4 regions of the Ruegeria sp. AD6 genome follow, and region 2 is predicted to be linked to each of the others. Evidence: riboswitches for the same ligand, from Rfam matches in the RefSeq annotation. Region 2 holds a riboswitch; each other region holds the start of a gene.
What was found. A riboswitch is a leader RNA that binds a small molecule or an ion and turns the genes downstream of it on or off. The one in region 2 is predicted to bind cobalamin.
Positions count from the first base shown of each region.

Region 1 (7,756 bases), on a different contig from region 2:
GCAGGTGCAGCGCCATGGCGAATTCTTCCCCGGCGGTGCGCATGGCGGCCGAGCCCCAGAGGTCGACGATCAGCCCCTTGGGATAATCGCCCTCTTCCTGCAAATGCCTCCGCACCAGTTCCTCGGCCAGTTTGACCCCTTGGGTATAGGCGGCGCGGGTGGGCACAGACCGTGGATCGGTGGTGTAGAGGTTCCGCCCCGTTGGCAGCACATCCGACCGACCGCGATAAGGGGAACCCGAAGGGCCAGCCTCGATCCGTTTGCCCGCCAGCGCGTCCAGCAGGGCCGCACGTTCGGCATGGGCCGAGGGTGCCGGGTCGAAATTGCCGCTCACGTCGGGCACCCGGCCAAAGATATGCAACCCGTCGCCGAACTGGCTTTCCTTGATGTCGCAGACAAAGCGGTCGATGCGGGTGATCGCCTCGGCGGTGCAGGTGGCCTGATCCAGGCCGAGGTCGCTTTCGAGCCCAATCGCCTGCGCCTCGTCCCGGATATCCTCTTGCAGTCGGTCGCGGCGCTTGGGGTCCAGACCGTCAGCGTTCGAGAACTCGTCCAGCAGCGATTCCAGCCGCACCATCCGATCCGGCGTGCCGCTTTCCTTGAGCGCGGGCGGGATATGGCCCAGCGTGACGGCTCCGATCCGGCGCTTGGCCTGTGCGGCCTCGCCGGGGTCGTTGACGATGAACGGGTAGATCACCGGCAGATCGCGGATCAGCGCCTCGGGCCAGCAGGCGGCGGACAGGGCGACCGATTTGCCGGGCAGCCATTCCAGTGTGCCATGCGCGCCGATATGGATCAGCGCATCCGCGCCCAGCCCTTGGCGCAGCCACAGGTAAAACGCAACATAGCCGTGGCGCGGGGTGCGCGAGAGGTCGTGGTAATCGTCATCGCGCAATTCGGGCGTGCCGCGTTCGGGTTGCAGTGCGATCAGGGCCTTGCCGCGTCGCAGGGCGGTGAAATGGAAGGCTCCATCGGCGCAGGCCGGGTCATCCTCGGGCTTGCCCCAGACGGTTTGCAGAGCGGTGCACAGGGTCTCGGGCAATTCGGCCAGAGCGGTCAGGTAGTCCGTCAGCGGCCATGAAATCCGGGCGTCTGGCAGTTCGGATGCGAGGTCTTCACCTGTTTCCCGGGGCGGCAACCCCGGATCGCGCCCGACCCGCCCCCCAGGGCGGGCGCGATTGCGCCCACCCTCGGGCTGGTCGCGATCCTCAGTGCTGTATCCCTGTGTTTGTAGATCATCCAAGATAGCCTCTGCCGAGGCCAGCGCGTCGAGGCCAACCGCATGGGCCATCTGCCAGTCCTTGCCGGGATAGGTGGACAGCACCAGCGCAGGCGTCTGATCGGCCTTGGGTTTGTCGTGCAGGGCCAGCCAGCCGGATACACGGTCGATGATCGCTTCGATCCGTTCGGGTTCTGCCCGGTGGGCGAAGCGGGAATATTCCAGATGCGGGTCGCGCTTGCCCGGTTCCTTGAACGAGGCGATGCCCGCTGAAATCCGCCCGTCCACTTCGGGCAGTACCACATGCATGGCGAGGTCGGCGGGGGATAGCCCGCGTTCCGCCTCGGCCCATGCCTTGCGGCGCGAGGTGGCCAGCGCGACCTGAAATACCGGCACGTTGGCGGCGTCCAGAGGCGAGGTGCCCGACGCGCCTTTGCCCGAGAAGGAGGTGGCGTTGATGATCGCTGACGGGGCCAGTGCCACGACCTGTTGGCGCAGCCAATCTGTCGCGACGGGGGCTTTCAGAGAGGGGGCGAACAGGCCCACCGCCTCGAATCCGCGGGCTCGGAGGCTGCGGATCAGAGCCGCGACAGGAGCGGTGTCGGCTGAGGTCAGGTAGGCGCGGTAGAAGGTGACGAGGATGCGTTTCGCACCGCCCGAAAACGCCGTATCCACCGGGATCACGCCACGATCCGGGCACCACGCACCGCATTCCGGCAACGTCTTGGCCCCCATCACCGGCCCGGCATAAAGCCCGGCTGCCAGCGCCATCTGCGCCAGGGCGGCTTGTGCCGCGACCTCTCCGCCGGTGTCGCACAGATGCGCCAGCCGCCGCAGGGTCGAGACGGGCAGGGTGGAATAGTCATCCAGCCGCGTATCCTCGCGCCCGTCCGCAGGCAGCACTGCCAGCGCGATCCCTTTGGCCTGCGCCAGCGCCAGAACCTGTTGCAAGCCATAGGACCAGTAGGGCACACCGCCGATCAGGCGGATCAGTATGCCCTTTGCGCCCTCCAGCGTCTGTTCCACATAGGTATCGACCGACAGAGGGTGCTTGAGCGCCGTCAGGTTCGCCAGCCGCATCGTCGGCATCCGCCCCTCGGGGCCGCCACCGCGATGCCAGCCCGCCGCAAAAGCGCCAAGGTCACTGTCCGAAAACGACAGCACCACCAGATCCGCCGGACTCTGGCCCAGATCGGTCGGGGTCTCGGTTTCCTCTAACCCGTGGCTTTCGCGGAAGACGACGTGCATGGCTTACTCGGCGGCCTCGGTCACACCCACGAGGATATCGCGGATCGCGGCCTCTTTGATGTCGTCATGCTCGGCAATCACCACAAGGCGCGAGCGGCGGTCCTCGCCGGGCTCCCATGGGCGGTCATATTGGTGACGCACGCGCGCGCCAACGGCCTGCACCAGCAGACGCATGGGCTTGCCCTGAACGGCGGCATAACCTTTGACGCGCAGGATGTTCAGCTCATTCGCCAGACGTTCGATCTTGGCAACCAGATCGGCGGGTTCGGTCTGTTCCGGCAGTTCGACGATGATGCTTTCGAAATCGTCATGCTCGTGGTCGTGGTGGCCGTCGTGATGCGACGGTCGAGCGTCCATGTCATCCTCGGCGGCGGCCTCAAGGCCCAGCACGACGCGCACGTCCACGGCACCTTCGGCCACTTCAACCACGGGCAGAGGGCGCGGGGCTTCGGCCGCGATGATTTCTTTGGCTTTCGCCACACCTTCGGGACCGGCCAGATCGGGTTTGGTCAGCAGGATGATGTCGGCGCAGGAAATCTGATCCTCGAACACCTCGGACAGGGGCGTTTCGTGGTCGATCGAGTCATCGGCCAGACGCTGCGCATCCACAGCTTCGACATTCGGCGCGAAGCGACCGGCGGCGACAGCCTCGGCATCGGCCAGAGCGATCACGCCATCCACGGTGATTTTCGACCGGATATCGGGCCAGTCGAACGCCTTGAGCAGCGGTTTCGGCAGGGCGAGGCCTGAGGTTTCGATCAGGATGTGATCGGGGCGCGGCTCCAGCGCCATCAGCGCCTCAATGGTGGGGATGAAATCATCAGCCACGGTGCAGCATATGCAGCCATTGGCCAGTTCCATGATGTTTTCCGCCGGGCAATCCGGGATCGCGCAGGATTTCAGGATGTCGCCATCGACGCCCACATCGCCAAATTCGTTGACCACCACGGCCAGACGCTTGCCCTGCGGGTTCTGCATCAGATGCTTGACCAGCGTCGTTTTGCCCGAACCCAGAAAGCCGGTGATCACAGTGACGGGGAGTTTTTCGAGATTGCTCATTTCAGGGCTCCAATCGGGGGAATACGGGCCGCACAGTTTTTGCGGAAATGTTCGGTGCGCTCGCGCCATTTGACCAGACCGTCCTCGGTCGCGAGGTATTTGGTGACACCGTCGACGATGGTTTCGACATGGTCGGTCTCATTGAGGTTCTCATAGACAAAGGTCCAGCGATCCGGCCCGCCGCGCAGCACGATGGAACAGCCCTGATCGCAGTTCGACAGGCATTCTACGGCTTTCAGCGTGACGCCCTCGGGCAGATCCGCCTGTTCCAGCGCTTTGTGCAGCAATGTGCCAGGGCGCTGATCATCATCCTCGATGGGCAGCCCACGGCGGCAGGTGGTGCAGACCAGCAGCTCGACCGGCGCAGTCTCGGTCATGTCTCTCATCCCCCCAAATCCTCTTCGCGGGGGACGGGGTTTCATGCGGGCCACGCGATGCACATGGACCCGACACCGGAACACCCCGCCCGGTTTCAACTTCGGGTGCTGGCAGGTCTCCCGGCTTGCGGATGTCAGAGGCCCGGTTCGTCTGGCTCCTCTGTCGGATGTCCCGCCTTCCCGGCTTTGCAGCCAGTGGCATTGGGCACCCTCTCCGGTCACGGTCGCGGGGGCGGCTGCGTTTGGCGGATAACCCGTTGACGCATTCCCTTTTCATCGGCTGTCGCCGACACCAACGACAGGGACATGCGGCACGTGCGGGCAGGTTGTCAAGCGCGATGCGACCACCATCGCGTGGCTAGGATGAAAAGCGACCTGCCAGCGTCGCTGGGCGGCATGACGCGGTGCCCGCGACATGGTCGCATACCGGAAATCACGCAGGGAGACGCGAATAATGAAAGTTGGGTTCATCGGACTTGGAAATGTGGGCGGAAAACTCTCGGGCTCGTTGCTGCGCAACGGGATCGACCTGACGGTCCATGACCTCAATGCAGACCTGGTGGCAGAATTCGTCGAAAAGGGCGCAAGGGCCGCCGAAAGCCCGGCCCAGCTGATGCGCGATTGCGACGCGGTGATCACCTGCTTGCCATCGCCTGCCGCCTCGGACGCTGTCATGCAGGAGATGTTGCCCGAGGTCGGCCCCGGCAAAATCTGGATGGAGATGTCCACCACCGACGAGGCCGAGGCCAAGCGGCTGGGTGCCTTGGTCATCGAGCGGGGCGGGGCGGCGGTTGATTGCCCGGTTTCCGGCGGATGCCACCGGGCGGCAACCGGCAATATCTCGATCTTCGCGGGTTGCGACCGGGATACCTTTGAGCGAATCCTGCCCTTCCTGACAACGATGGGCCGTCGGGTGTTGCATACGGGCGATCTGGGCTCGGCCTCGGTTCTGAAAGTTCTGACCAACTATCTGGCAACCGCCAACCTGATCACCTGCGCCGAAGCGCTGGTGACCGCCAAAGCCGCCGGGATGGACCTGAACACGACCTATGAGGCGATCAAAATCTCGTCCGGTACGTCGTTTGTGCATGAGACCGAAAGCCAGGTCATCCTGAACGGTTCGCGGGATATTTCCTTCACAATGGACCTTGTCAAAAAGGATATCGGCCTGTTTCAGGACGTCGCCGACCGCGCGGGTGTCCCACTTGAGATCAACCCGATCATGATCAAGATCTTCGAGGACGGCATCGCACGCTACGGCGAACGCGAACTGTCGCCCAACATCATCAAACGCCTGGAAGACGCCACCGGCCTCGACATCCGCGCGCCCGGCTTTCCACCTGAAATGCAGGACGATGAACCTGAAGAACCGGGTTATGAGGTTATCCCGGCGGGGCGCGATTCCTAAGAGAGGCGCGCTTTCGTCTTTGCGTCGCGAGGTGGAGGTATTGAAGGAAGTGGAGGCGAGTACCGGAATCGAACCGGTGTACACGGATTTGCAATCCAATACTTTATCGTTATTAAACAATAATTTAGATCGAAAAAAGTATCAAGACAAAGCTGGAACTATCAGTGAACATGATACCGGTGAAACAGGGGGTTTTCCTGCGGTTCTGACGCCGGTTTGGGGCGCTCGATGAGCCGCCATAGTTTTGATCCTGACATTGCCGCGTTGGTAGGGCTAAACGCGGCTGTGATTTTCCAGAACATCACCTTCTGGATCGAGAAGAACCAAGCCAACCGGCGCAATCTTCGGGATGGGCGCTATTGGACCTACAACTCAATCTCTGCATTTGCCGAGCTGTTTCCTTACTTGACCGAAAAGCAGATCCGCACAGCGCTGGATAAGCTGCTTACATCAAAGCTGATCCTGAAGGGAAATTTTAGCGATGACCGTTATGATCGAACGTGCTGGTATGCGTTGGGCGATTGCATTTGCCCAAATGGGCAGATCGAGAAGACCAAATGGGAAAATGATACATTTGCCCGAGAGGGCAAGCCGTCTGCCCCTGAGGGCAAATCATGTAAGAACAGATATAAACCAAATATAAATCCATATCCTTCGCGAGAGGTGGAAACGGATAATGAAGCTGAGAAAATCTTGGCGACATATCCCGAAGATCGCATTCGCCGGAAAACGGATTGCTTGCTGGCGATTCGGGAGATCCTGACGAATGATGTTGCTGCTGGCGACCTGATTGAGGCGGTTCAGGCCTATGCCAGTGAAAGCGCGGGGTTCACCCGTTCCAAGGTTTGTTTTTCGGATAACTGGTTCAACTCTGTTCGTTGGCAGAGGTATGTTCAAGAAGCCCAGATCCAGCGAGAGGACGCTAAAGCCAAAGAGGCCGAGGCGCTGAAAGGGCTGGCGGTTTGGATCACAGATCGCAGTCCGCTTTGTCGGCACATTTCGCCCAGCCAGATCACGGCGCTTTTGGCCGCTAAACTGGTGACGCCGTTGCAGATTCAGGCAGCAGGGCTTGGCTGATGGGTAAAACAGAACCGTTTTCAGTGCAAAGAGCAAGGCGACCCATGTCATACGCTGATGCTTCTGACATGGGACCTTGCGAGGGGTGGCAAGCCTCCCCTTCGAACCCCACCGGCGGGGGCAAGCCCCACGCCAAAGCAGCTCTGACCGATACATTTGTCTTTCGGTGCAGCACCGCCGAAAAGGCTGGGTTACGCGCGAAGGCTGAGGCGGCTGGCGTACCTGCTGCAACTCTCTTGCGTGAGGCGCTTGGCCTGACTGAGGCGCGTCGTCGAAAGACCATGCCACGCGTTGATCCGGCCTTGACGCTGGCGGTCGGCCGCATCGGTGGCAACCTCAACCAGATCGCTCGTGCTACGAACCGCGCCTTGCTCGCTGGGCGGATCGACCTCGATACGCTGGCCCTTGCGTGTCAGCTCGTGGTGATCGAACGTCAGCTTGCCCAGATCCTTGATGAGGTGCGGGAATGCTGATCAAGTTCTTTCCCAACGGCAAAGGCGCGGGAGCTGGCCCTGTCGGCTATCTGATCGCGGATGAGGTGCTGGTCTATGATGCCAACCGTGACTTGATCCGTGATTCCGATGGCCAGCCGCAGACAGTCATGCGCAACCCGTTGCCGGAGGTGTTACGCGGCAATCCTGATCGCACCGAGGCGCTGATTGACGCCAGCCGCAACCAATGGACCTACCGCGCGGGTGTTGTCAGTTTCGCCCATGGCGATGCTCCCACCGAGGCCCAGCAGACCGAAGTCATGGATGCCTTTGAAGAATTGGCTTTCGCAGGAATGGACCCTGAGCAATATGACATGCTCTGGGTCCGCCATACCCACGAAGATCGGGTCGAGCTGCATTTCTGTACCCCCCGGCTGGAGCTGACCACTGGCAACAGCCTCAATATCGCGCCGCCGGGCTATCAGGATGCCTATGACAGTCTGCGCGATCTGATGAACAAGACCCATGGCTGGGCAGATCCGTTGGATCTGGAGCACGCCCAAGAGGTACAGGTGACAGCTGAGGCCCCGAGCCGCGCGCAGGGACGTGAGGAACTCCACGACTGGGTTCTCGACCAGATCAGCGTTGGCACAATCACCGACCGCGCGAGCATGGTCGATGCTCTGACAGATGCAGGGTTCGATATTCCCCGCGCCGGCAAAAACTACATTACCGCCGAAGACCCAGAGACAGGCGAACGCTGGCGGCTGAAAGGAGAGATTTTCAATGAAAACTGGCAAGCCGACCCGGCTGAGCGAGAAATTGAACGCGGATCTGGATGTGATCAGGCAGGAACACACCGCCTTGATGAATTCTCAGTTGGAGCGCTTCAGGAGCGATTTGAGCGGCATTGCGACAAGCGCGCTGAATACCATCG
Region 1 covers NZ_JBQFZQ010000001.1:1,338,896-1,346,651, reverse strand. The annotation lists gene cobN (cobaltochelatase subunit CobN) at 1-2,467, opposite strand, end outside; gene cobW (cobalamin biosynthesis protein CobW) at 2,471-3,526, opposite strand; gene ACR0KJ_RS06605 (DUF1636 family protein) at 3,523-3,903, opposite strand; cobalamin riboswitch at 3,997-4,215, opposite strand; gene ACR0KJ_RS06600 (NAD(P)-dependent oxidoreductase) at 4,319-5,311, shown strand; gene ACR0KJ_RS06595 (hypothetical protein) at 5,540-6,388, shown strand; gene ACR0KJ_RS06590 (plasmid mobilization protein) at 6,433-6,861, shown strand; gene ACR0KJ_RS06585 (relaxase/mobilization nuclease domain-containing protein) at 6,855-7,756, shown strand, end outside.
Region 1: it holds a riboswitch for cobalamin, as region 2 does, so the genes downstream of both, ACR0KJ_RS06605 (DUF1636 family protein) here and ACR0KJ_RS17950 (hypothetical protein) in region 2, are expected to answer to the same signal.

Region 2 (7,756 bases):
TGGCGATGCTGCCGGTGGAAAACACGACCTACGGGCGGGTGGCCGATATTCACCGGCTGTTGCCGCACAGCGGTCTGCATATCATCGAAGAGGCGTTTGTTCGGGTGCATATCAACCTGCTCGCTGTGCCAGGTGCAAAACTGGAAGACATCACCGAGGCGCACTCGCATCTTGTGCTGCTGCCCCAATGTGCAGGGTTCCTGCGCGAACACGACATTCGCGGACGCGTCAGCCCCGATAACGCACGTGCTGCGCGCGAAGTGTCCGAGGCCGGTGACATTCATTCCGCCGCGCTGGCCAGCGAACTGGCCGGAGAGATTTACGGCCTGAACGTCTTGGCCCGCCATATCGAGGATCACGGCGACAACACCACGCGCTTTTTGCTGATGTCCCGCCAGGCTGACCTGTCGCGCCGGGGCGCGCATGAGATGATCACCAGCTTCGTATTTCAAGTGCGCAACATCCCGGCCGCGTTGTACAAGGCCATGGGTGGCTTTGCCACCAACGGCATCAACATGACCAAGCTGGAAAGCTACATGCTGGATGGCTCGTTCACGGCGACGCAGTTCTACGCGGATATCGTCGGGCACCCGGACGACCGGAACGTGCAACTTGCCATGGACGAGCTTGAGCACTTTACAACCAATGTCGAGATCCTGGGCGTCTACCCGGCAGCGCAACCGCGCGGTTGATGCGGGGTTGTCACGGTCGGGATGAATTGAATTCTGACCGCCGGAACCGCGAACCGCGCCCTAAGCCCCGTGCTTGTGGCGCTGCTCCAACTCGCGGGCAAACTCGCCCAAGCGGATCTGAAACTGTTTGCGGAACCGGGCCTGACCCAGCTTCATCGATTGCAGCAACAGCCGGGCGGGCAGGGATTTGGCGCTGAGCGACATTTCAACGCTCAGGCGGGTTCTGCGTTGTGACAGGGCCAGAAAATCAACCGTGGTGATGCCGCTCATACCTTTGCTGTTGGCTTCGAACCGCATTTGCGCGGGGCGGTCGCAATCGGTCATCACCACCGACATCTGACGCGGTTTGCCGCGCAGTTTGAACTCGGTCTCCCAGGTGGTCCCGGCCTCGACCGGGGCGTCTTGGGTCGTGCGCCGAACATCGATGCCGCGCCGCATGGCCATACGCTCGAACCGTTCGAAATCGGCAACCATTTCGAATACCGAATTGATCGGGGCTTCGATATCTTCGCGCGCTGAAAACTGCATGTCTGCCTTTGCTGCCTTTTGTCCAGTTTTTCCTTAGTCCAGCGTGTCCGCAAGCCAGTTTTGCAACAGAAAATGCGCGATGGCCCCTTTTCGAGCGGGCAGCAGGGTTGGATGCTCGCCTGCGAAAGCCTGCATTATTTCCGTTTTGCTGACCCACATCGCGTCTTCAATCTCGACCGGATCGATCACGATGTCACGCGACAGCGCCTCGCCCGCGCAGCCGAACATCAGCGAGGCCGGGAACGGCCAGGGCTGGCTGGACAGGTACGAGACCGCACCGACCGGCACGCCTGCCTCCTCCATCACCTCGCGCCGTACGGCGGCCTCAAGCGTTTCGCCCGGTTCGACAAACCCAGCCAGCAGCGAATACATCCCCTCGGGCCAGCCGGGCGAGCGGCCCATCAGCACCGCGTCACCATGGGTGATCAGCATAATGACAACCGGATCCGTACGCGGAAAATGCTGCGCGCCGCAGGTCGGGCAACTGCGCTGCCACCCGGCCTGCGAGATTTCACTGGGCGCGCCGCATTTGGCGCAGAATTTATGCGTTTCATGCCAGCCGATTACCGCCTTGGCCGTCGCCGCCAGTTCGGCATCAAGGGGCGACAGGCGGGTCATGATCCGGCGCAGCTCGGCAAAGACATGGCCTTCGGGCAGGTCGGGATGTTGCTGTTCGGTCCGGTCGACAAACGCGCCAACACCGGTCAGGTCCAGCCCTTCGGCGGCCCAGTTCGAAATATCCAGCGCAAACAAAGGGGCATCTGAAGCATCCAGCCCCAGAAAGATCGGGGCAGAAACAATCCCTCCGGGTCCACGTGTGATCAGGGGATGAGACATGGGCTGCAAAGCCAACCGATCCAGCCTGTCACCCTGCACCAGCAGTTTACCGCGCCACAGCAGAACACATCTGGCTGCCGGATCGCCTTGTGCTTGTGACAACTTCTCGGCGTCGCCCCGAATATGGGCCGCACGGTTCAGACCCGCGCCACCGAAAGTCACCTGTTCTGCATTTATCATCACCTGCCCCTTCGGCTTTGCTGACAGGGCTGCCATGACTGCCCCGGCGTTGCAATGGCCTTTCGCGGTGCCGGGCCATGCGCGGCCAGAGGCAATGCTTGCACAGGCCTGGAAACATTGGCATTAAGTCTACCAATTGTTGATTTTGATTTAGCACCAGCATCCAATAGTAGAATTCAAGAGTGAAAACTGGACCTTTTAGACCGGGTCAAACTGAAAGTTCGGATGTGCATATTCGTATTCTCGCGACAACTGATCTGCACATGAATCTGACCGGTTTCGACTATTACTCGGATCAGCCGGACCCCACGATCGGATTCACGCGAACCGCCAGTCTGATCCGCGCAGCACGAACCGAAGCAGACGGCGCACTTGTTTTGCTGTTCGACAATGGCGATGCGCTTCAGGGCACGCCGCTGGGCGATCAGGCGGTACAGGACCCTGACGGCCATCCAATGATGCAAGGGTTTGCGTCCCTGCACTATGACGCCGTCGGGCTTGGCAATCACGATTTCGGCTTTGGGCTGGAGGTGCTGGACACTGTTCTTGATCAGGCTCCATGTCCCGTCCTGTGCAGCAATATGCGCCGCCGGTCTGGGGTTTCGCAACGCTGGCAGGGCCATGCGGTGCTTGACCGATCGATTTCGCTGAACGGGCAAGACATTCCCATCCGCGTGGGCGTGTTGTCGGTTTTGCCCCCTCAGACCGCGCAATGGGAAGCGCATCATCTGGGCGATGACATCACGATCGCGGACTGTCTGAAAGCGGCGCGACGCACCGTGCAGACCCTGAAATCGGCGGGGTGTGACCTGGTCATCGCGCTGGCCCATTCCGGCCTCGGTCAGGTTCAGGATGTACCGGGGTTGGAGAATGCCGTGATCCCGTTGGCCGCCATTGACGGCATTGATGCCCTCGTGGCCGGGCACACACACCTGACCCTTCCCGGCAACGACCATCAGGGGCTGGCCCATGTCGACCCTGAGGCCGGATTGGTCCATGGCAAACCGGTTGTCATGCCCGGGTCTGCAGGAAGTCATCTGGGCGTGATTGATCTGAACCTGTCCCACTCTGCCGATCTCGGGTGGCAAGTCACCGACCAGCAGGTCGCGTTGAGACCGCTTCGCCAAAACAAACCCACCCCTGAAACGCCAGAGGATCCCGACATGGTCCGGCTTTTTGCACCCGTGCACGCCCGAACCCGCACCAAGATGGCCGAGCCGGTGGCGCGAATCGCACAACCGATGCACAGCTATTTCAGCTTTTGCGCCGTTGATCGGGGGTTGGCATTGGTGGCCTCGGCGCAAGCTGCTGCACTACGCCCCTATCTGTCCGGCACTGCACTGGCCAATTTGCCCATGTTGTCCGCCGTTTCGCCCTATAAATGCGGCGGTCGGTCCGGGCCGCGCTATTATACCGATGTCCCGGCGGGCGAGGTTTGTTTGCGCCACATTGCGGACCTTTACGTCTTTCCGAACGAGCTGAGGGCGGTGAAGGTCAGCGGCGCTCAGGTGCTGGACTGGCTTGAGATGTCGGCGGGTCTTTTCAACACCCTGCGTCGCGACGCCGAGACCGATCTGATCGACCCCGGTCGGGTTGGGTACAATTTCGACCTTCTATTTGGCCTGACCTACCAGATCGACCTGTCCTACCCGGCCCGGTTTGACGCTCGGGGGCAGTTGATCGACAATTCTCACCGCCGCATCCGGCAGGCCAGAATTGACGGGTCTACGCTTGACCCCAATCAGGATTTTGTGGTCGCGCTCAACAATTACCGCGCCAATGGTGGCGGGCATTTCCCGTTTGTGGAAACGGCTGAGCCGATCAACCTGCCCGCAATAGATATCAAGCGAATCCTCCGCGATTATCTGACCGGGAACCTGCCCGCCGACCCGCTGTCTCAGGCGGTTCATCCGTTTTCGTTCACGCCGCAGGCCGGGGTTCAGGCAATCCTCAGTACCGGGCCCGGCGCGCTGAAGTACCTGCCCGAATTGCAGAACTACGACCCTATCGTTCTGGACCCGGACCCGCAGGGGTTCGAACGCATCCGGCTGACACTCTGACGGGTTGCCATTTTCCCCAGGCTTCCCTATATCAAGCGCTGAGAGGTTGGCGCGGGCGAGCGCCTCGCCAACCTGGTCAGGTCCGGAAGGAAGCAGCCACAACGAGCCCCGCTTGGGTCGATGTCCAACCTCTCACCTTTCCCCCACGTATCCGCTCATCAGCACAATCAGGCAACCAACCGGGGCCAGATTGCCGAATTCCGGCGGGCAAATGCGCCGATATGGCCGATCTCTTTCACTCCGAACTCCTTGGGTGACAACAGGTGCCGCCGCGCGTCCGGCCCATACAGATCCACCAGACGCCATACGGCTTGTGGCGGGACGGTCTGATCGTCGTCGCTGGTGAACAGATCTACCGGAACACCCAGATCCGCCCAGCGCGCCAGTGGCAGTTTTTGCCCGATCTCAGGCACATAATTCAAAGGTGCGGTGCACCACCTGCGCCATTGCCAATAGACAGAGCCCGGCAGATCGGCACCGAACCCAATGGCTTTGCCGGGCAGATACCCCAGGGCTTTCACAAGCAGCGGTACATGCCCATGCCAGAACGCCCAGGCCAACCCCCGATAGGGCCATGGGTGATCGGACAGCGTCACCAACCCCGAGCAGACACAGATCATCCGGTCGATCTGGTCGATATCCGGCTGAATCGGCCCCAGCATTCCGCCGACGGAATGACCAATGCTCCACTGCCGGGCGTCGGGAAACCTTCGGCGCATCTCGGCCCGTGCTGCGGGCATATCGATCAGCGCCCAGTCCGACATCGTGACCTGCGAGTCGCGCATGGGGCCGGAAACAGAGTGACCGAAATCACGATAGTCATACGTCAGGCAGGCCATGCCACGCTCGGCAGCCAACCACCGGGCAAAGTGCTGGTAGTAGTCGCGCGGCACACCGGTCGCCCCGTTCAGAACCACCACCGTGTCGGGATCAGTAAAAGGCCGATACAGTCGCGCCGACAGCTGCGCCGGGCCAGCGGGAAACTGGAAATCCTCGATCTTCACGTGCTGCTGCGTGTCCAACATCGAACCTGCGGGCCTTTCTGAACCAATCGGTTTACCTGCCCAAGAGGCACAACAACCCGCAGCCGAGTCAACCCTGCTGCCACTTGACCACACGTCGCCTTAAACAAGGCATGTGGACGTGACCCCCAAAACCCCGCTTGACTCAGCAAGCGAACAGACGCTAGCGGTTGTGTGATGGTTTCCGATCCACACAATGGGTCGGGATGAAAAGGGAACACGGTGCGGTTCTGCCCGGTCAAACCGGAACGAACCAAGGCCGCGACTGCCCCCGCAACTGTAAGCGGTAAGCGATGCCGGAATGCCACTGGCCGAAAGGCTGGGAAGGTCGGCAAAGCGACGACACGCAAGTCAGGAGACCTGCCATCATCAACGTAACCGAAACTCGGGCGGGGTGTCCGGGCAGGTCCTGACAGCGCATAGCTGAACCGCCTGCCAACGCCCCCGTCCGCCGCGCGGAGGGCGCAGGATGATCTGGAAGACAAAAACCCACAAATACGTGGCGACCATTTGCCAACGCACAGGCGGGCCCTGCCCCGCAATGGCGCGTATGGCGCGCGCGCTGGCCGAGGCAATGAACAAGGCCGACCACGTCACCAGCGAAGGATTCGAAATCGAGGGCAGCAGCGACCTGACTCATTGCGCGCAAGGGTGCATGGCCCGCTTTCGCGCAGGACCTGAACAGATACGCATCTTCTGCGGGACCGAGGCGGACACGCCGATCCAAACGCTGGATACATATGCCGACCTGATTTTTGACGAGACATGCGCGGCCCTTCCGTCCGGGGCCTTGCCAAGAACACCTTGCGCCATGCTTGAGGTCTTGGCCCTGAGACCTTCAAGACCAGTCCAGGAACCGGCACGGGTATCAGCCTGAGCGCGCATCCAAAGGTGCGTGGGTCGCATTCGTGGCCCATGCCATCTGCTCGTCGGTTTCCACCGCGCAGGGGCGCAGGGCCCGCAACCGGGCCAGCGCCTTGTCTGCCGGTTCCCCGCATTCCAGCATCAGGCGCAAGACCACCATACCGGATCGCCCGCACCCACCCCGGCAATGCACCAGCACCCGGCCACCGCCGGACAAAGCCTGCCGCGCCGATGCGCTGACCGACCCCCACCGATCCTGAACGGCGCGCGGCGGGGCGCCAAAATCCTCGACCGGCAAATGAACCCATCTGCTGGCGCGGCCCTGAATGTCACTGCCAAAGGTCCGGGCCCCGTCCTGCAGCATCTCAACTTCCGTGGTCATCGAGATCACAAGACCGGGTTTCCAATCCGCAATAGTATCCAGATCGCCCGCGTAATCTCCGCCGCGTCCCGGCATCGAGGTCAGCGCAAGTGTTCCGCCTCCGACTTGCAGCGCGTAGACGACCAGTTGCGACATCAAAGATTTCCTCCCAAACCCAAGCCTGCTTGTAAAATGTGCTTCAAAAATACTGAGATTCCAGTTTACGCCGATCTCGGGTCTTTCCAAACCAAATTTCCCCGACCCTGCGGTGGACGCGGGCGGCAGCGGCCACTACGCTGCGACGACGTCCCGAATCCGCCAGAGCAGACATGACCGACACAGACAGCCCCGCCTATCAGGTTCTCGCCCGCAAATACCGTCCGGAAACCTTTGCTGATCTGGTGGGGCAGGATGCCATGGTGCGCACGCTTAAGAATGCGTTCGAAGCCGACCGCATAGCGCAAGCCTTTGTCATGACCGGCATTCGCGGCACCGGCAAGACAACCACGGCGCGGATCATCGCCAAGGGCATGAACTGCATCGGCCCCGATGGTGCGGGCGGCCCCACAACCGAACCCTGCGGCGTCTGCGAACATTGCACCGCGATCATGGAAGGCCGCCATGTCGACGTGATGGAGATGGACGCCGCCAGCCGTACCGGCGTCAATGATATTCGCGAGATCATCGACAGCGTCCGCTACCGCGCCGCCTCGGCCCGCTATAAAATCTATATCATCGACGAGGTTCACATGCTCTCGACCAGCGCCTTCAACGCGCTGCTCAAGACGCTGGAGGAACCGCCCGAGCATGTGAAGTTCATCTTCGCCACCACCGAAATCCGCAAGGTGCCGGTGACGGTTCTGTCCCGCTGCCAACGCTTCGACCTGCGCCGGATCGAGCCCGAGGATATGATCGGCCTGCTGCAAAAGATCGCCAGCGCCGAAGGGGCCGAGATTGCCGAGGACGCGCTGGCCTTGATCACCCGCGCGGCCGAGGGGTCTGCCCGGGATGCAACCTCGCTGCTGGATCAGGCGATCTCGCACGGGGCCGGGGAAACTACCGCCAATCAGGTCCGCGCCATGTTGGGACTGGCCGACCGTGGCCGGGTGCTGGACCTGATGGATATGATCCTGCGCGGCGATGCCGCCGGGGCCTTGACCGAGCTTAGCGCGCAATATGCCGAAGGGGCCGACCCGCTGGCGGTGCTGCGTG
Region 2 covers NZ_JBQFZQ010000012.1:43,730-51,485, forward strand. The annotation lists gene ACR0KJ_RS17920 (prephenate dehydratase) at 1-692, shown strand, start outside; gene ACR0KJ_RS17925 (SRPBCC family protein) at 753-1,220, opposite strand; gene nudC (NAD(+) diphosphatase) at 1,254-2,237, opposite strand; gene ACR0KJ_RS17935 (bifunctional 2',3'-cyclic-nucleotide 2'-phosphodiesterase/3'-nucleotidase) at 2,465-4,297, shown strand; RNA gene ffs (signal recognition particle sRNA small type) at 4,337-4,435, shown strand; gene ACR0KJ_RS17945 (alpha/beta hydrolase family protein) at 4,465-5,322, opposite strand; cobalamin riboswitch at 5,481-5,701, shown strand; gene ACR0KJ_RS17950 (hypothetical protein) at 5,789-6,196, shown strand; gene ACR0KJ_RS17955 (protein-tyrosine phosphatase family protein) at 6,188-6,700, opposite strand; gene ACR0KJ_RS17960 (DNA polymerase III subunit gamma/tau) at 6,874-7,756, shown strand, end outside.

Region 3 (7,756 bases), on a different contig from region 2:
ATTGACGGAATACAGGTTGACGAATGGTCGATTTGGCCACAAAACAAGTTTAACACCTCATTTGAAGGCGCTTTGAACTGCTCATGAACCTGAAACAGCTCTCGGAAATCCTGGGTCTTTCACAGACAACCGTCAGCCGCGCGCTGAACGGCTATCCGGAGGTGAGCGAGGATACGAGGGTTCGGGTTCAGGCCGCTGCGCAGAAACATGGATACCGACCGAACAGCCGGGCCAAAGGGCTGGCGACGGGCAAGTCCATGGTGATCGGGCATGTGATCCCCAGCTCATCCCAGCATGAAATGGTGAACCCGATTTTTGGGGATTTCGTCGCCGGTGCTGCAAAGAAATATGCCGAGCATGGCTATGACATGATGTTCACAAACGCCGACGACACCTCGATCGAAGAAGCTTATCGCAGTCTGTTTCAACGCGGCGCGGTGGACGGGGTCGTGCTGCAAGGTCCCAAGGTGAACGAGCATCGGATTTCAGTGCTCAGCCGCATGTCCGTGCCGTTTATCGTGCACGGACGTTCAACTGGGGTGGACCTGCCTTATGACTGGATCGACGTGAACAACAAAAGTTCGTTTCAGCGCGCGACCCGGTTTCTGCTGGATCTGGGCCACGACCGCATCGCGCTGATCAACGGGCTTGAGGATATGGATTTCGCACATCGCCGCCGCGACGGCTATCTTGCGACGCTGGCCCAGGCCGGGCTGGTGCCGGACCCCGACCTGATGCGCAGCGCCGAAATGACCGAAGTTTACGGCCATCACGAAACCCGCGCCATGCTGGCGCTGGACAATCCACCCACCGCAATCCTGACCTCCTCCATGATCTCGGCCATCGGTGTGCGCCGCGCTTTGGAGGAGGCTGGCTTGCAGATGGGCCGCGATGTGTCCGTTATTGCCCATGATGACGACCTGTCCTACCTCAAGAACGGGCAGGACGTGCCCATTTTCACAGCCACACGCTCATCCGTGCGTCAGGCGGGGGAACTGGCCGCCGACATGCTGATCGAGCGCATCAAGTCCCCGAACGATCCGACCAAAACCAAATTGCTCGAGGCGGAACTGGTCGTAGGCAGATCAACCGGCCCGGTGCCAAGCAGGTAACAAAATGAAATACACCCGCGCTGATTTCCCCAAGGATTTTCTCTTTGGTGTGGCAACTTCGGCCTATCAGATTGAAGGCCACGCGAAGGGCGGCGCTGGCCAGACCCATTGGGACACCTTCGCCGCCTCGCCCGGCAATGTCGTGCGCTGCGAAAACGGCGATCTGGCCTGCGATCACCTGAACCGGTTCCCGCAGGATTTCGATCTGGTGCGCGAGGCCGGGTTTGATTGCTATCGCTTTTCAACAAGTTGGGCGCGGGTCATGCCCGAGGGGCGCGGTCAGGTCAATCAGGCCGGGCTGGACTACTACGACCGGCTGACCGATGAGCTGCTGGATCGCGGCATTCGCCCCTGCGCCACGCTTTATCATTGGGAACTGCCCTCGGCCCTGGCCGACCTCGGCGGCTGGCGCAACCGCGATATTGCCGGGTGGTTCGCCGATTTCACCGAGGTCATCATGGGCCGCATCGGCGACCGCATGCACAGTGTCGCCCCGATCAACGAACCCTGGTGCGTGAGCTGGTTGAGCCATTTCGAAGGGCACCACGCCCCCGGCATGCGCGACATTCGTGCAGCCGCGCGCGCCATGCACCATGTTCTGCTGGCCCATGGGCGCGCCATTCAGGCCATGCGGGGGCTGGGCATGAACAATCTGGGTGCGGTGTTCAATCTGGAATGGGCCGAACCCGCCGACAGCAGCCCAAAGGCGCGCGAGGCCGCCGATCTTTATGATGGGATTTACAACCGGTTCTTTCTGGGTGGCGTCTTCAAGAAAGCCTACCCGCAGAATGTGCTGGACGGGTTGGAAAAGCACTTGCCAACCGGTTGGCAGGACGATTTCGAAATCATCGGAACGCCAGTCGATTGGTGTGGGCTGAACTATTACACCCGCAAGCTGATCGCCCCGTCCGACGCCGCATGGCCCAGCCTGAAAGAGATGCCCGGCCCGCTGCCAAAAACGCAGATGGGGTGGGAGATCGAGCCGACGGCCCTTTCTCGTTTTCTGACCCGCACTGCGCGGGATTACACCGGGGATCTGCCGATCTATGTCACCGAAAACGGCATGGCCAGCCCCGAGCGGCAGCAGGATGACGACCGGATAGGGTATTTGAATCAGCATCTTACGGCGGTGCAGACTGCGCTGGAACAGGGCGTTCCGGTCAAGGGCTATTTCATCTGGTCCCTGCTGGACAATTACGAATGGGCGTTCGGCTATGAAAAGCGGTTCGGGCTGGTCGATGTGGATTTCGACACGCTGGAGCGCAGACCCAAAGCCTCGTTTAACGCGCTGAAATCGGCGCTGGCGCAGGGTGAACCCGTTGCGGTGCCCCTGGCACAACCGGCAGGTGCCGTGCACGCGCATTGGAACCTGGTGGCAGATATCGGCGGCACCAACACCCGGCTTGGGGTCATCACAAACGGAGAGCTGACGGATCTGCGCAAGCATCCGACCGGCACCCTACCCGATCTGCTTGACGCGTTCCACAGCCTGCGCGATGACATCGGCACCGACCCTCAGGCCGTTGTCGCCGCAGGTGCAGGCCCGGTTCGGGATGGCGTCATTCAACTGACAAACGCCCATCTGGACCTGTCCGAGGCCGAGCTGGCCAAGGCCACAGGTGCGCGGCATACCTATGTGATCAACGACTTCACCGCTGCAGCATGGTCCGTGGCCGAGGCAACGAAAGCCGATGTGGCCGTGCTGCAGGGCGACCCTACACCGCCGACCGGCACCCGTCTGGTCGTCGGCCCCGGGACCGGTCTGGGCGTCGGGGCGCTGTTGTATTCGGAAGGACATTACCACACAGCCTCGGGCGAAGGCGGTCATGTCGGTGTATCCCCGCGCCACCGGGACGAGGTTGATATTTTCGAAGCTGCCCGCCACATCACGCCGGACTGTTTCTTTGGCGATAGCCTGACGCTTGAAGCTGAAATGTTCCTGAGCGGAACGGGTCTGCCTGTCCTCTATCAATCCATCGCACTGGCCGCCGGTCAGACTGACCCAGCGCACCGTCCGGCAAAGGATATCCTTCACGACGCCCGCATCGGATCGGATGCCCATGCCATCAAAGCGGCAGAGATGTTCACGACCCATCTGGGCGCTCTGCTGGGTGATCTGGCCGTCACCTTGATCCCTCGGGGCGGCGTGTTCCTGGTGGGCGGCGTGGCAGAGAAGAACCGCTGGCTGTTTGGCGAGCGCTTTCTGGACGCCTTCAATCACGGCGGGCGATTCAGCGATTTGCGGCAAGGGATGAACCTTTATATCTCGGAACAGGTCGAATTTGGCATTGTTGGCGCTAACAACTTCTGCAAAAATGCGCTCATGCGGTAAAACCGTGTGACCATTTCCAAAGAAGGACCGCGGGATGATCCTGTGTTGTGGCGAAGCCCTGATCGACATGATCGCCGAACCGACCAATTCGGGCGCGCAGGGCTATGTGCCCCATTCCGGCGGCGCAATTTTCAACACGGCCATCGCGCTGGGGCGCTTGGGCGCGCCGGTGGGGATGCTGACGGGCCTGTCCTCGGATATGTTTGGCGCGCAATTGGCGGACACGCTGAAGGCAAGCCATGTGGACACCTCGCATGTGATTGTCAGCGACCGCCCGACCACTTTGGCTTTTGTGAAGCTGGTGGATGGGCATGCCTCGTACAATTTTGTTGATGAAAACACGGCGGGGCGAATGTTGCAGCCCGAGGATGTGCCGCAGCAATTGCTGGCGACCTCGACCCTGTATCTGGGGGGGATCAGTCTGGCCTGTGAACCCTGTGCCGATGCCTATGCCGCGCTGCTCGACCGTCATGGCGGCGACCGCGCGGTGATGCTGGACCCAAATATCCGGCCGGGATTCATCAAGGACCAGACCCGCTATCGCACCCGCCTGAATCGCATGATCGCTCAGGCCGATATCGTTAAGGTTTCGGACGAGGATCTGGATTGGATCATTCCCGGGCCGGAAACCCATGCCGAGAAGGTGCCCTTGTTGCTGAAGGCCGGGCCGTCCGTGGTGATTGTGACACGCGGCAGTCAGGGGGCGACAGGCTATCTGGCGGACGGGTCCGAGACCTCGGTGGCGGTCAAACCGGTGCAGGTTATCGATACTGTGGGCGCCGGCGATACGTTCAACGCGGGCGTTTTGGCCGAACTCCACCGCGCCGGGCACCTGAGCAAAGAGGGCCTGCGCGCCTTGACACCTGATAGCCTGCGCGCGGCTTTGTCCCTGGGCGCCGATGTCGCCGCCGTCACCGTATCCCGCGCCGGGGCAAATCCGCCCTGGGCGCATGAGCTTTGATCCCACGAGGGAACCGACATGAAACGATCCGACATCAACGACATCAAGACCGAGGCGCAGGCCTTCATCAAATCCTTCGGCGCGGTCCTGCCGCCCTTCGCCGACTGGTCCCCTGATCAGATGCGCAGCGCAAAGGCCGACACGATCCGCGCCCGAGGGTTGGGCTGGGACATTACCGATTACGGTCAGGGCAAGTTTGATGAGCTGGGCCTGTTCCTGTTCACCCTGCGCAATGGCGACGTGAATGATCTGAACCAGGGTCGCGGTATGCTCTATGCCGAGAAACTGCTGATTTCGCGCGACAAACAATTGTCTCCGATGCACCGCCATATCATCAAGGCCGAGGACATCATCAACCGGGGTGGCGGTGATCTGGTGATGGAGATCTACGCCTCAGACCCCGAAGGCGGCATTGATCGCGACAATCCGGTTGTTGTGCCCAGCGATGGCTGCGACGTGACCATCACGCCCGGCGAATTGCTGCGCTTGAAACCCGGCGAAAGCGTTACCCTGATGCCCGGTATCTGGCATGCCTTCTGGGCCGAGCGTGACGATTGTCTGATCGGTGAAGTCTCAACCGTCAATGACGACCACACGGACAATGTGTTCGAGCAACCGATCCCCCGGTTCGCGACCATTGAAGAGGACGCAGCGCCGGAATTTTTGCTGGTTGCGGACTACTAAACACTCAGTCCGCGTCGCCAAAATCTCGGCCAGAACGCTTGACAATTAAATCCGCGACAGACTAGCTGACCAGCGATGGTTCCCGTAGCGATGCCTGCGGGATGAAAATGGGAATACGGTGCGGCCCTGCGGCCAAATCCGTGACTGCCCCCGCAACTGTAAGCGCAGAGCGACGCCAAATCACCACTGGCCTGAACAGGTCGGGAAGGTTGGCCAAGCCACGACCCGCAAGTCAGGAGACCTGCCATCACCTGTGCAACCAACCCGGGGCGGGGCGTCCTGGAAGGAGGATTTGATGGCTCAATTTTTCGCCTGCGGGCGTGGCGTCTTCTTTTCGCGCGGTTTCCGCAGCGGGGACAGCCATGTCATCCCAAGCTGACCACTTCGTCCTGATCTGTTCGACCTGTCAGGGTGAAATCGAAGCCAAGGCAGCCAAGGCCAGTTTGGACGCAACCCTACCACCGGAGTTTGCGACCCGGTTGATTGCCTGCATGGCAGGGTGCGAACGCCCCATGACCGTTGGGCTGCAAGCCGAAGGCAAGGCGCAGTATCTGTTCGGCGATATCCAAAGCCCCGCCGATCTGGACGCGATTGCCGCCTTCGCCCGTCAGTTCCGCGACAGCAACGACGGCTGGACCAGCGCAACCGACCGGCCCCCTGACCTGCTTTACAAAACTCTGGCCCGTCTGCCGCGCCTTTCGACAAAGGGCGAGATATGAGTTTTCTAGTTGCCAAGGGGCTCGAATACTACGCCCTGAATGGGGATGTGTTGCTACAGGATGTCAACTTCTCGTTGGACGAGGGGTCGATCCTGGCCATTGCCGGGCCGAACGGGGCCGGGAAAACCACGCTGTTGAACCTGCTTTGCGGCCTCGAACGTCTGGCCCTTGGTGATGTGACGATCAAGGGGCAAAGCCTGCGCCAATTGTCTGCCCCGGAACGGGCACGCACCATCGCCGTGGTCGGGCAGCAGGAACTGCCTGACGGCAGGTTGAAACTGCGCGACTATGTGGCCCTTGGGCAGATCCCGATTCAGGCCGACCGGTCCGCCGAGGATCATAAGGTCGATCTGGAGCGGGTGCTTCAGATCGCCGAACTGGTCCCGCTGGCCGATAAACCGATGCAACGTCTGTCCGGCGGCGAACGTCAGCGGGCGCATATCGCACGGGCCCTGGCGCAAAGGCCATCGCTGCTGTTTCTGGACGAGCCGACAAACCACCTCGACCCCGACGCCAAGGGCCACATGCTGTCGCTGGTGGCCGAACTGGGCGTGACGGTTGTGATGATCGTGCACGATCTGGTCATGATCCCCGAATTCGCCACCCATGTCGCTTTGATGAAGGCAACCCGCATGACCGGCTTCGGCCCGGTTCCCGAAGTTCTAACACCCGAGCGTGTGCGCGATACGTTTGGCGTTGACTACCTGTGTTTCCAGCACGAAGGGCGCGTGATCCCGGCGCTGGATATCCGAAAACGAAAGCTGTCATCTTAACAGGAGAATTTGATGATGCAGAAATTCTGGTCCGTAGTCCTTGTTTCGGGCCTCGCGAGTGGTGCGGCGGCACATGAAGTGACCGTCGACAATTGCGGAGAACCACTGGTGTTCGACGGCACGCCCGAGCGGATTGTCGTGCACGACATGAACATGACCGACATGGCCTTTGCGCTGGGTTTGCAGGACAAGATTGTCGGCCTGACCGGCATTACCGGCTGGTACAAGACCAGCCCGGATTTCGATGCAAAACGCGGTGACATCCCGGAACTGGCGCCCAAATACCCCACCGTCGAAAATCTGGTCGCGGTCGAGCCGGATATGTTCTTTGCCGGTTGGTATTACGGCATGCAGCCGGGTGGCGAAGTCACCCCCGACACGCTGGAACCCTTTGGCATCAAAACCATGGTCCTGACCGAAAGCTGCGTTCACCTGAACAAGGACCGCCCCGAAGCCAGCATGGACCTTCTGTTCGATGACGTGCTGCGTCTGGGCAAGGTGATGCATGTGGAAGACAAGGCCGAAGCGTTGGTTTCGGGCTGGAAAGACCAGCTGGCGGCCATCGAATCCAAAACCGCAGACCTGCCGAAACCCCGCGTCTTCCTGCTGGACGGTCCCGCCGATGCGCCCTTTACCGCCGGTAAATTCGCCATTCCCGACGCCATGATCGAGGCCGCAGGCGGTGTCAGCGTCACCCACGACATGGACACCAGCTGGGGCCGCACCTCATGGGAAGCAGTGGCCGCCGCAAACCCCGAATTTCTGGTCCTGCTAGACTATCAGACCGGAAACGGCGCCGAGGACACGTTCAAGTTCCTGCAAGAGCATCCGGCCATGTCCCTGACTGATGCCGTCAAGAACGAACGCTGGATCGGTTTGCGCTATGAAGAGCTGACACCGGGACCGGCAAACATAGACGCCATCGAAAAGATGGTTTCGGCCATGCATCCGGGGCTGAACTGACATGGCTCAAACGGGCCGGGCGGTCCTGCTGGGGGCGGTCATTCTGACCGCCCTTTTGCTGCTGTCCGTTGTCTATGGCACGACATCCATTCCTGTCGCAGACGTAGGCACAGCGATCATGCTGGGCACCGGCTTGACCGAAGGCGAGATGTCGCCCCTGCACCGGATCGTATTTGACCTGCGCCTGCCCCGCGCCTTGTTCGCGGCCGTCA
Region 3 covers NZ_JBQFZQ010000004.1:164,128-171,883, reverse strand. The annotation lists gene ACR0KJ_RS11070 (LacI family DNA-binding transcriptional regulator) at 84-1,112, shown strand; partial or broken gene ACR0KJ_RS11065 (GH1 family beta-glucosidase) at 1,117-2,418, shown strand; gene ACR0KJ_RS11060 (glucokinase) at 2,437-3,444, shown strand; gene ACR0KJ_RS11055 (carbohydrate kinase family protein) at 3,479-4,405, shown strand; gene ACR0KJ_RS11050 (D-lyxose/D-mannose family sugar isomerase) at 4,424-5,089, shown strand; cobalamin riboswitch at 5,149-5,352, shown strand; gene ACR0KJ_RS11045 (DUF1636 family protein) at 5,452-5,808, shown strand; gene ACR0KJ_RS11040 (ABC transporter ATP-binding protein) at 5,805-6,581, shown strand; gene ACR0KJ_RS11035 (ABC transporter substrate-binding protein) at 6,594-7,544, shown strand; gene ACR0KJ_RS11030 (iron ABC transporter permease) at 7,546-7,756, shown strand, end outside.
Region 3: it holds a riboswitch for cobalamin, as region 2 does, so the genes downstream of both, ACR0KJ_RS11045 (DUF1636 family protein) here and ACR0KJ_RS17950 (hypothetical protein) in region 2, are expected to answer to the same signal.

Region 4 (7,756 bases), on a different contig from region 2:
AATACAGTGTCGTCCGAACATCTTCGCACGGCCCGTTTGGCCATTATTCGCGGCGTCGCGGATGAAATCGGCGAAACCTGCAATCTGGCGATCCCGGATCGCGAGGGTATGATCTATCTGGACCGGGTCGAGACGAAATGGCCGCTGAGAATTCAATTGCCGATCGGAACACAAGTCCCGTTTCACTGCACCGCCAGTGGCAAGATGTATTTGTCGACCCTGCGCCCGAGCACTCTGGATGGGTTTCTTTCCGCAGGTAATCTCAGCCCGAATACCGATCGCACGATAACGAAGCCCCAGGCCTTGCGGGCCGAAATAACCCGCGTCGCGCAGAACGGGTTTTCGACAGATGATGAGGAGTTCATGCCCGGTATGACGGCCATTGCGGTCCCGGTGATAGACAAGAACAACAGGCTGGCCGCCACTCTGTCCGTTCATGCGCCGACGCAGCGCCATGATCTGAACAGTTTGAAGCAATTTCTTGCCTTGCTGCAGGACGGCGCGCGCAAACTGTCGGGTTTGCTGACCTCGTAGCCCGGCGATTGACTGACAACTTGTCGCCTTACGCGGCTTCCTTGCGCGATGCCTTGGCCGGGACGTAGTTGAGCACCGGGGCCAGCCAGCGTTCGGCCTCTTCCACGGTCATCCGTTTTCTCTGGGCGTAGTCCTCGACCTGATCGCGTTCCACTTTGCCAACACCAAAATAATAGCTGTCCGGGTGCCCGATATAGAGCCCGGAGACAGATGAGCCGGGCCACATCGCCATGCTTTCGGTCAGCGTCACGCCGGTCGCGGCCTCGGCGTCCAGCAGGCTGAACAGCGTGCGTTTTTCGGTGTGATCGGGCTGGGCCGGATAGCCCGGCGCGGGGCGGATACCGGCATAAGGTTCGCTGATCAGGGCCTGCGGGTCGAAGTCTTCACCCTTAGCGTAACCCCAAAATTCACGCCGGACCCTTTCATGCAGCATCTCGGCCATGGCTTCGGCGATCCGATCGGCCAGAGCCTTGACGAGGATCGCGCCGTAATTGTCGTTGACCTTGTCCAGCCGCTCGGCAATGTCAGAGTCCTCCGGTCCCGCCGTGACGACAAACCCGCCGACATGGTCCGCACTATGGCCTTCCGGGGCGACAAAATCCGACAACGCGACATTCGGTCGATCACCGCGTTTTACGGTCTGCTGGCGCAGCGTGTGCAGGGCGGCCAGAGTTTCAGCGCGATCCGGGCCGGTATACAGCCGGATGTCATCGCCGACCGCGTTGGCAGGCCAGAATCCAACAACCCCTCGGGGTGTGAACCAGCGCTCTGCGATAATCTGTTCCAGCATTGCCTGCGCATCGGCAAAAAGCGCCCGCGCCGCCGCGCCCTGTTTTTCATCTTCAAGAATTCCGGGATAGACACCGCGCATTTCCCAGGTCTGGAAGAAGGGCGTCCAGTCGATATAGCGCGCAATTTCGGCCAGATCCCAATCGGGCAGCACGCGCGCGCCGGTGAAGGACGGAGCAATGGGCTCGTAATCATCCCAATCCAGCTTCAGCGCATTCGCCCGCGCCTTGGCCAAAAGCAGGCGGTTCTTGGCGCGTTCGCCGCGCTCGTGCTTGTCGGCCACATCCGCATATTCGGCCTGAATCCCGGCGACATAATCGGGCTTCTGCGTCGGGCTCAGCAATGCGCCGACAACCCCGACAGCGCGGCTGGCATCGGTGACATAGACCGCCTGCCCATGCGTGTAACGCGGCGCGATCTTGACCGCTGTGTGCACCCGCGACGTGGTTGCGCCGCCGATCAGCAGCGGAATATCGAACGCTTCGCGCTCCATCTCCGAGGCCAGATGCGCCATCTCGTCCAGCGACGGTGTGATCAGTCCTGACAGGCCGATAATGTCCACGTTTTCCTCGCGCGCGACTTGCAGGATCTTCTGTGGCGGGACCATGACGCCGAGATCCAAAATCTCGTAGTTGTTGCAGGCCAGGACAACGCCGACGATGTTCTTTCCTATATCGTGCACGTCCCCCTTCACGGTCGCCATCAGCACCTTGCCGGCAGATTGCCGACCCTCGCCGCCATTCCGGCGCTTTTCTTCCTCCATGTAGGGCAACAAAACGGCCACGGCCTGTTTCATCACACGGGCCGATTTCACCACCTGCGGCAGGAACATCTTGCCTGCACCAAACAAATCCCCCACGACGTTCATCCCGGCCATCAAAGGGCCTTCGATAACGTGCAAGGGACGTTCGGCATTGACGCGCGCGGCCTCGGTGTCTTCTTCGATGAACTCGGTGATGCCGTTGACCAGCGCATGCTCCAGCCGTTTCTCGACCGGCCAGTCGCGCCAGGCAAGGTCCCGGACCTTCTCTTCGCGCTTGTCGCCACGGAAACGTTCGGCGATGTCCAGCAGGTTCTCGGTCGCGCTGCCGCCGGATTTCGGCTGGCGGTTCAGGACCACATCCTCGCATGCTTCGCGCAGGTCGGGATCGATCTGGTCATAGACCGCTAGTTGGCCCGCATTGACGATGCCCATATCCATCCCGGCCTGAATGGCATGGTACAGGAACACCGCATGCATCGCCTCGCGCACCGGTTCATTGCCACGAAAGCTGAAAGACAGGTTCGACACCCCGCCCGAGACATGTGCATGGGGCAGGTTCTGACTTATCCAGCGGGTCGCCTCGATGAAATCGACGCCGTAATTGTCGTGTTCCTCGATTCCCGTGGCGACGGCAAAGATGTTGGGGTCAAAGATGATGTCTTCGGGTGGGAACCCCATATCCTCGACCAGAATGCGATAAGCGCGGGCGCAAATCTCGGTCTTGCGCTCGAAGGTGTCGGCCTGACCGGCCTCGTCAAAGGCCATGACCACCAAAGCAGCCCCATAGGCCAGACACAGACCCGCGTGATGGCGAAACGCCTCTTCGCCCTCTTTCAGGCTGATCGAGTTCACCACAGGCTTTCCCTGCACGCATTGCAGCCCGGCCTCGATCACCTCCCACTTCGAGCTGTCGATCATGATTGGCACGCGGGCGATATCGGGCTCGGACGCGACAAGGTTCAGGTATTCGACCATCGCCTGTTTGCTGTCGATCAGCCCTTCATCCATGTTGATGTCGATGATCTGAGCGCCGTTTTCCACCTGATCCCGCGCAACGTCCAGCGCGGCGGCATAGTCGCGGTTCACGATCAGCTTGCGAAACCGGGCCGAGCCGGTGACGTTGGTCCGCTCACCCACATTCACAAAGGGGATGTCGGGCGTCAGGAGAAAAGGCTCCAGCCCTGAGAGGCGCAGGTGACGGGTCATGCTGGTACCTTTCTGGGGGCAAAAGGGGCAACCGCTTCGGCAATCGCGCGAATATGGTCGGGTGTGGTGCCGCAGCAACCGCCGACCACGTTGACGATGCCATCGCGGGCAAACTCTTCGACCTGAGCGGCGGTCTGGTCCGGGGTTTCGTCATACTGTCCGAACTCATTCGGCAGGCCCGCATTGGGGTAGGCGCAGGTCAGGGCGGTAGCCACGCCCGAAATCTCGGCCATATGCGGGCGCATGGATGCAGCGCCAAGGGCGCAGTTCAGCCCGACGGTGAAAGGGCGCGCATGGGCGACCGAGTGCCAGAAGGCGGTGGGCGTCTGGCCAGAAAGCGTCCGGCCCGAGGCATCGGTGATCGTGCCCGAGATCATCAGCGGCAGGCGACGTCCGGCCTTGGCGAAGCTCTCGAAAGCCGCAAAAATCGCCGCCTTGGCGTTCAGCGTGTCAAAGATCGTCTCGATCAGGATCAGGTCAGAGCCTCCTTCGATCAGCCCGTCGATCTGCTGGCCATAGGCTATGCGCAGATCATCAAAACTGACGGCGCGGTATCCGGGATCGTTCACATCCGGGCTGATCGAGGCCGTCCGGTTCGTCGGCCCCACAGCCCCGGCCACAAACCGGGGTTTGCCGTCCTCAGCCGTGGCCCGGTCCGCCGCGCGCCGCGCCACCTGCGCGCCTGCGACGTTCAGATCATGCACCGCAGCCTCCAGCCCGTAATCGGCCTGCGCGATGGTTGTTGAGGAAAAAGTGTTGGTTTCAAGGATGTCCGCCCCGGCCATTGCGAATTCATACTGTATATCCTCAACCGCCTGCGGCTGGGTCAGCACCAACAGGTCGTTGTTGCCCTGTTGCGGATGATCCGGGTGATAGTGATGCCGACAGCCGGGGCCATGGATGTGACCGTTGGCGGTAAAATCCTCTTCGGTCATGTTCAGCGTCTGGATCATTGTGCCCATGGCCCCGTCAAGGATCAGGATGCGCTGGGCAGCCAATGCGCGCAGCGTCGCGAGCGCGGGTGTGTCGGGCAAGGTAAAGTCAAGCATTCGCGGTATCCAATCGGCTGTGTTGGCCGAAGGTATAGCGCGTTGGCATTATGAGGTGAAATGATTGTTATTCGACAAAATTATGAGCTTGCATCATAATGTGTCTTGTTCGGCGCGCAAATCCAACCGAGTCACCAATAAGCAGCCAAAGCATTGCCCGGCCAAAATCGTCCAAAATGCGGGCGATGGCACAAGCTGAATTGCCCGCATGAGGTTACAAGGCGGCGCGGCGCGCGCGATGGCCCCCTCGGCGCTGTTTTGCGGGCAGGGCCAGGAACAATGGTTCCAGGGGCATCTGCATGGATCGGGCCAGCAAGTCGCAGAACACAGCGATGGCGGGTGAAGTCTCGGCAAACGGTTTGGCCTTGGCCAAAGCAATCCGTGCCTGCGCATGGTAGTTTGCCGAACCGGGCAGGCCGCCCAGCCATTGCATATAGCCCATCTGCCCCAGTTCTTGCGCGCGCTGCGGTGGCACGTGGCCGGTATCCAGTTGGGAAATGGTCAGGTCAAGCATAACGACGCCCTCCGCGCTTTTGGGCGGCCTGTGGGGGCATCAACAGTGATGTCTGGCCAGTGCGGTCCATCTCTTGTCGCTCCGTCCACGGGCACCCCGCCCGAGTTAAGGTGACTGCGGCACATATGCGCCTGAGATGGCAGGTCTCCTGACTTGCGGTTCATCGCTGTCCCCGTCCTTCCCGGACAACCCAAGCGGGGTCATCCAGTGGTCTGTCGGGGGTCGCTCGCCGCTTACAGTTGCGGGGGCAGTTGCGGCCTTGGGCGTTTGCCCGCACCGCATTCCCTTTTCAGCCGACTCAGAGCGTCGGACACCATCGGCTGCACAGTCTCATAAGGCCAGAGCCCTGTCTACTGGTGCCAGCAAAGCACGCAGCGTCGGATTGCAACCCGGAAGGAATTGAATCCAAATCAAACTGCGAAACCCCTCTAATCCCGAGAGCGGGACCAGCGCACCAGAAGACTGGCCGCGATGGGCGCGCCGATGATCACCAGAACGATCCGTGTCAGGTGGTGGGTAATGACAAACCCGAGATCCGCGCCCGAGACGATGGCCAAGACCGTCATTTCAGCCTGCCCGCCGGGGGCATAGGCTAGGAAGGCCTCAATCGGTTGCCCGAACCCCAACGTGGTCACAAGGGCCGTGAAGGCCGCCGCAAGTATGGCCAACACAACAACATAGGCGCAGCCCGCCGCCACAACTTTGCGCAGCTCGACCCATGTGACACCGATAAATTTTACGCCGATGGTGCAGCCGATAAAGAATTGCGCGACAAGGATCGCCTCGCGCGGTGGGCGGGTGTGGATGAAATCGCCCAGTGACAAGGCCGCAGTCAGGATCATCGGGCCCAGAATGGACGCTCCGAACAGGCCGATCCGCTCACCGCCTTTCCAGCCGACAATGGCGGCGACGACCATCAGCGCCAGTTCGTGCAAGGGCAGGTCGCGGGCGGGTTCGCCAATGGGGTTGGTCAGGTCAGCGTCGTAGAACAGGGTCAGGAACAACGGGGCGAGCGTCACGATGATCAGCACGCGCGTGCCATGGATCAGGGACAGGGCGCGCGGATTGGCACCGGCCTCGGTGCCGAAGATGATCATGTCCTGCAACCCGCCGGGCATCGCGGCGTAAAAGGCCGTTTTGTCGTCAAAGCCCCAGACCTTGCGAAAGAACGGCACCCCGACCAAAGCGATCAATAGGATGAAGGGCGGGATCAGAGCAATTGACGCTGCCATTTTCGGCAGTTGGCCAAACAGATCAGGCGTGATCGAAGCCCCCACCGCCACGCCCAGGATGGTACGCGCCGCGACCGAGATTTGCCCGAACCCCTCCATCGGCGCATGCGCCAGTGCCGCAATCAGGCAGGTGGTCATGGGGCCGAACAGAAAGGGCAGGGGCAGGCCCAGTATCCAGAACACGACCGTTCCCAGCACGGCAAGGCCGAAGGTGATGGCCCGCCTTACGGGGCGGCTTGGGGATGTGGCTTGGACGGACAAATTTCAGGCCCGATGTCATAGGATCAATTGTATCCAATGGTATACAGATGGGCGCGGTTTGCAAGACCACGCGCACCGACCATTCAGCATGCCCGTTTGAAGGGCGGCCCGCGATGCAGCTTGGCGCTATCAGCGTGTGTTGGAAGAGATCCAGGAGCGAGGTGTCGAAATCAATGCGAGTGCCACTGAATTCGTTTCAACCCCAACAATCCAACAGGGCTTACGTGGGTGCCGACGCGCCAAACGCCGCCTGATAAGCCTTGTTGCTTTTTGCCCAGTCGATCAGTTCCTCACCCGCTTCCAACGCGGCCTTCTCGTTGGGCGCATTCGAAATCGCGTCGAGCCGCTTGTGAAGGTCGGAACTGGGGTCTGCGGTCATCGCCCCAACCTCCATCACAAGGCTGACATTCGGGGGCGGGGTGTAGACATAGCCGTTCTGCGACTGAGCTTCGATCCGTTTGAGCAGGGCGGGCACGATGGATGCGGTGTCATGCACATAGTCCCAATTGGTCGAAAGCCCCTGAATCATCGGGTTATCGACCCCACCAAACAGCGTCACCGGTGTCGTCTTGTAGATCACAAGGGGCATTCCAGCGGCGTAGGCTGTTGTCACCTCGACAATACTGCCGCCATCTGGCACCCGGCCATCCATGTTGAACACAAGGCTCGAACAGCGCCCGAGCAATTGGTAGATATCCTGCGCGTAGCCGACCTTGAGGATGATATACAGCATCTCCTGGCCCTTTTGCGACCAGACCTCAGGGTCCTGCAACATATCCATCATCTTGGCGATCTCGACGCCGTCGCGCGGGGCGAGATAGGTTCCGAACCCTCCGGCCTCGAGCACGGCGGCGATGTTATATTGCTCCCAAAGATCACCGACGCTGAACATCGGGCCCGAGCAGAAAACGATATGGTCTGTCATGAAATGGTCCTCTGGTTAAAATTCAGTGTCGTCAGGCCGGGTCTGAAGCGGCTGCGCCGGGCTCCAGCCGACCGGCCCAATCGGCAACCAACTGCGCGCCTTCGGCTTCGCGCGCGGTGCCGGTTAGCATATCAGACAGCACCCGCGCACAGCGCAGAGCCAGCGAAACCGATCCGGCAGCCCCGGCTTCGTCAATTGCGGTGCGCAGCAGCGCCTCGGCCTCATCTTGTCGGTCCAGAACAGCCAGCACCTGTGCTTTCAACCGCATCAGGTCCGGGTTCCAGACCGGCTGGTTCAACATCCCCGACATTTGCAGCCCGGTGTCAACAATCGCCAGCGCTGTATCCGGGTCATCATTGGCCAGCCGCGTGTCAGCCATGATCGCAAACCCCATACCCGAACCTGTCTGACTGCCGGTTTTCGCCAACAGAGCCAGACCGGCATCAACCTCCTGACACCGCTTGTCCGGCGGGTCGATGGGTT
Region 4 covers NZ_JBQFZQ010000002.1:232,003-239,758, reverse strand. The annotation lists gene ACR0KJ_RS08085 (IclR family transcriptional regulator) at 1-534, shown strand, start outside; gene metH (methionine synthase) at 563-3,292, opposite strand; gene ACR0KJ_RS08075 (homocysteine S-methyltransferase family protein) at 3,289-4,341, opposite strand; gene ACR0KJ_RS08070 (hypothetical protein) at 4,556-4,855, opposite strand; cobalamin riboswitch at 4,977-5,188, opposite strand; gene ACR0KJ_RS08065 (AbrB family transcriptional regulator) at 5,284-6,348, opposite strand; gene ACR0KJ_RS08060 (hypothetical protein) at 6,569-7,273, opposite strand; gene ACR0KJ_RS08055 (ATP-binding protein) at 7,305-7,756, opposite strand, start outside.
Region 4: it holds a riboswitch for cobalamin, as region 2 does, so the genes downstream of both, ACR0KJ_RS08070 (hypothetical protein) here and ACR0KJ_RS17950 (hypothetical protein) in region 2, are expected to answer to the same signal.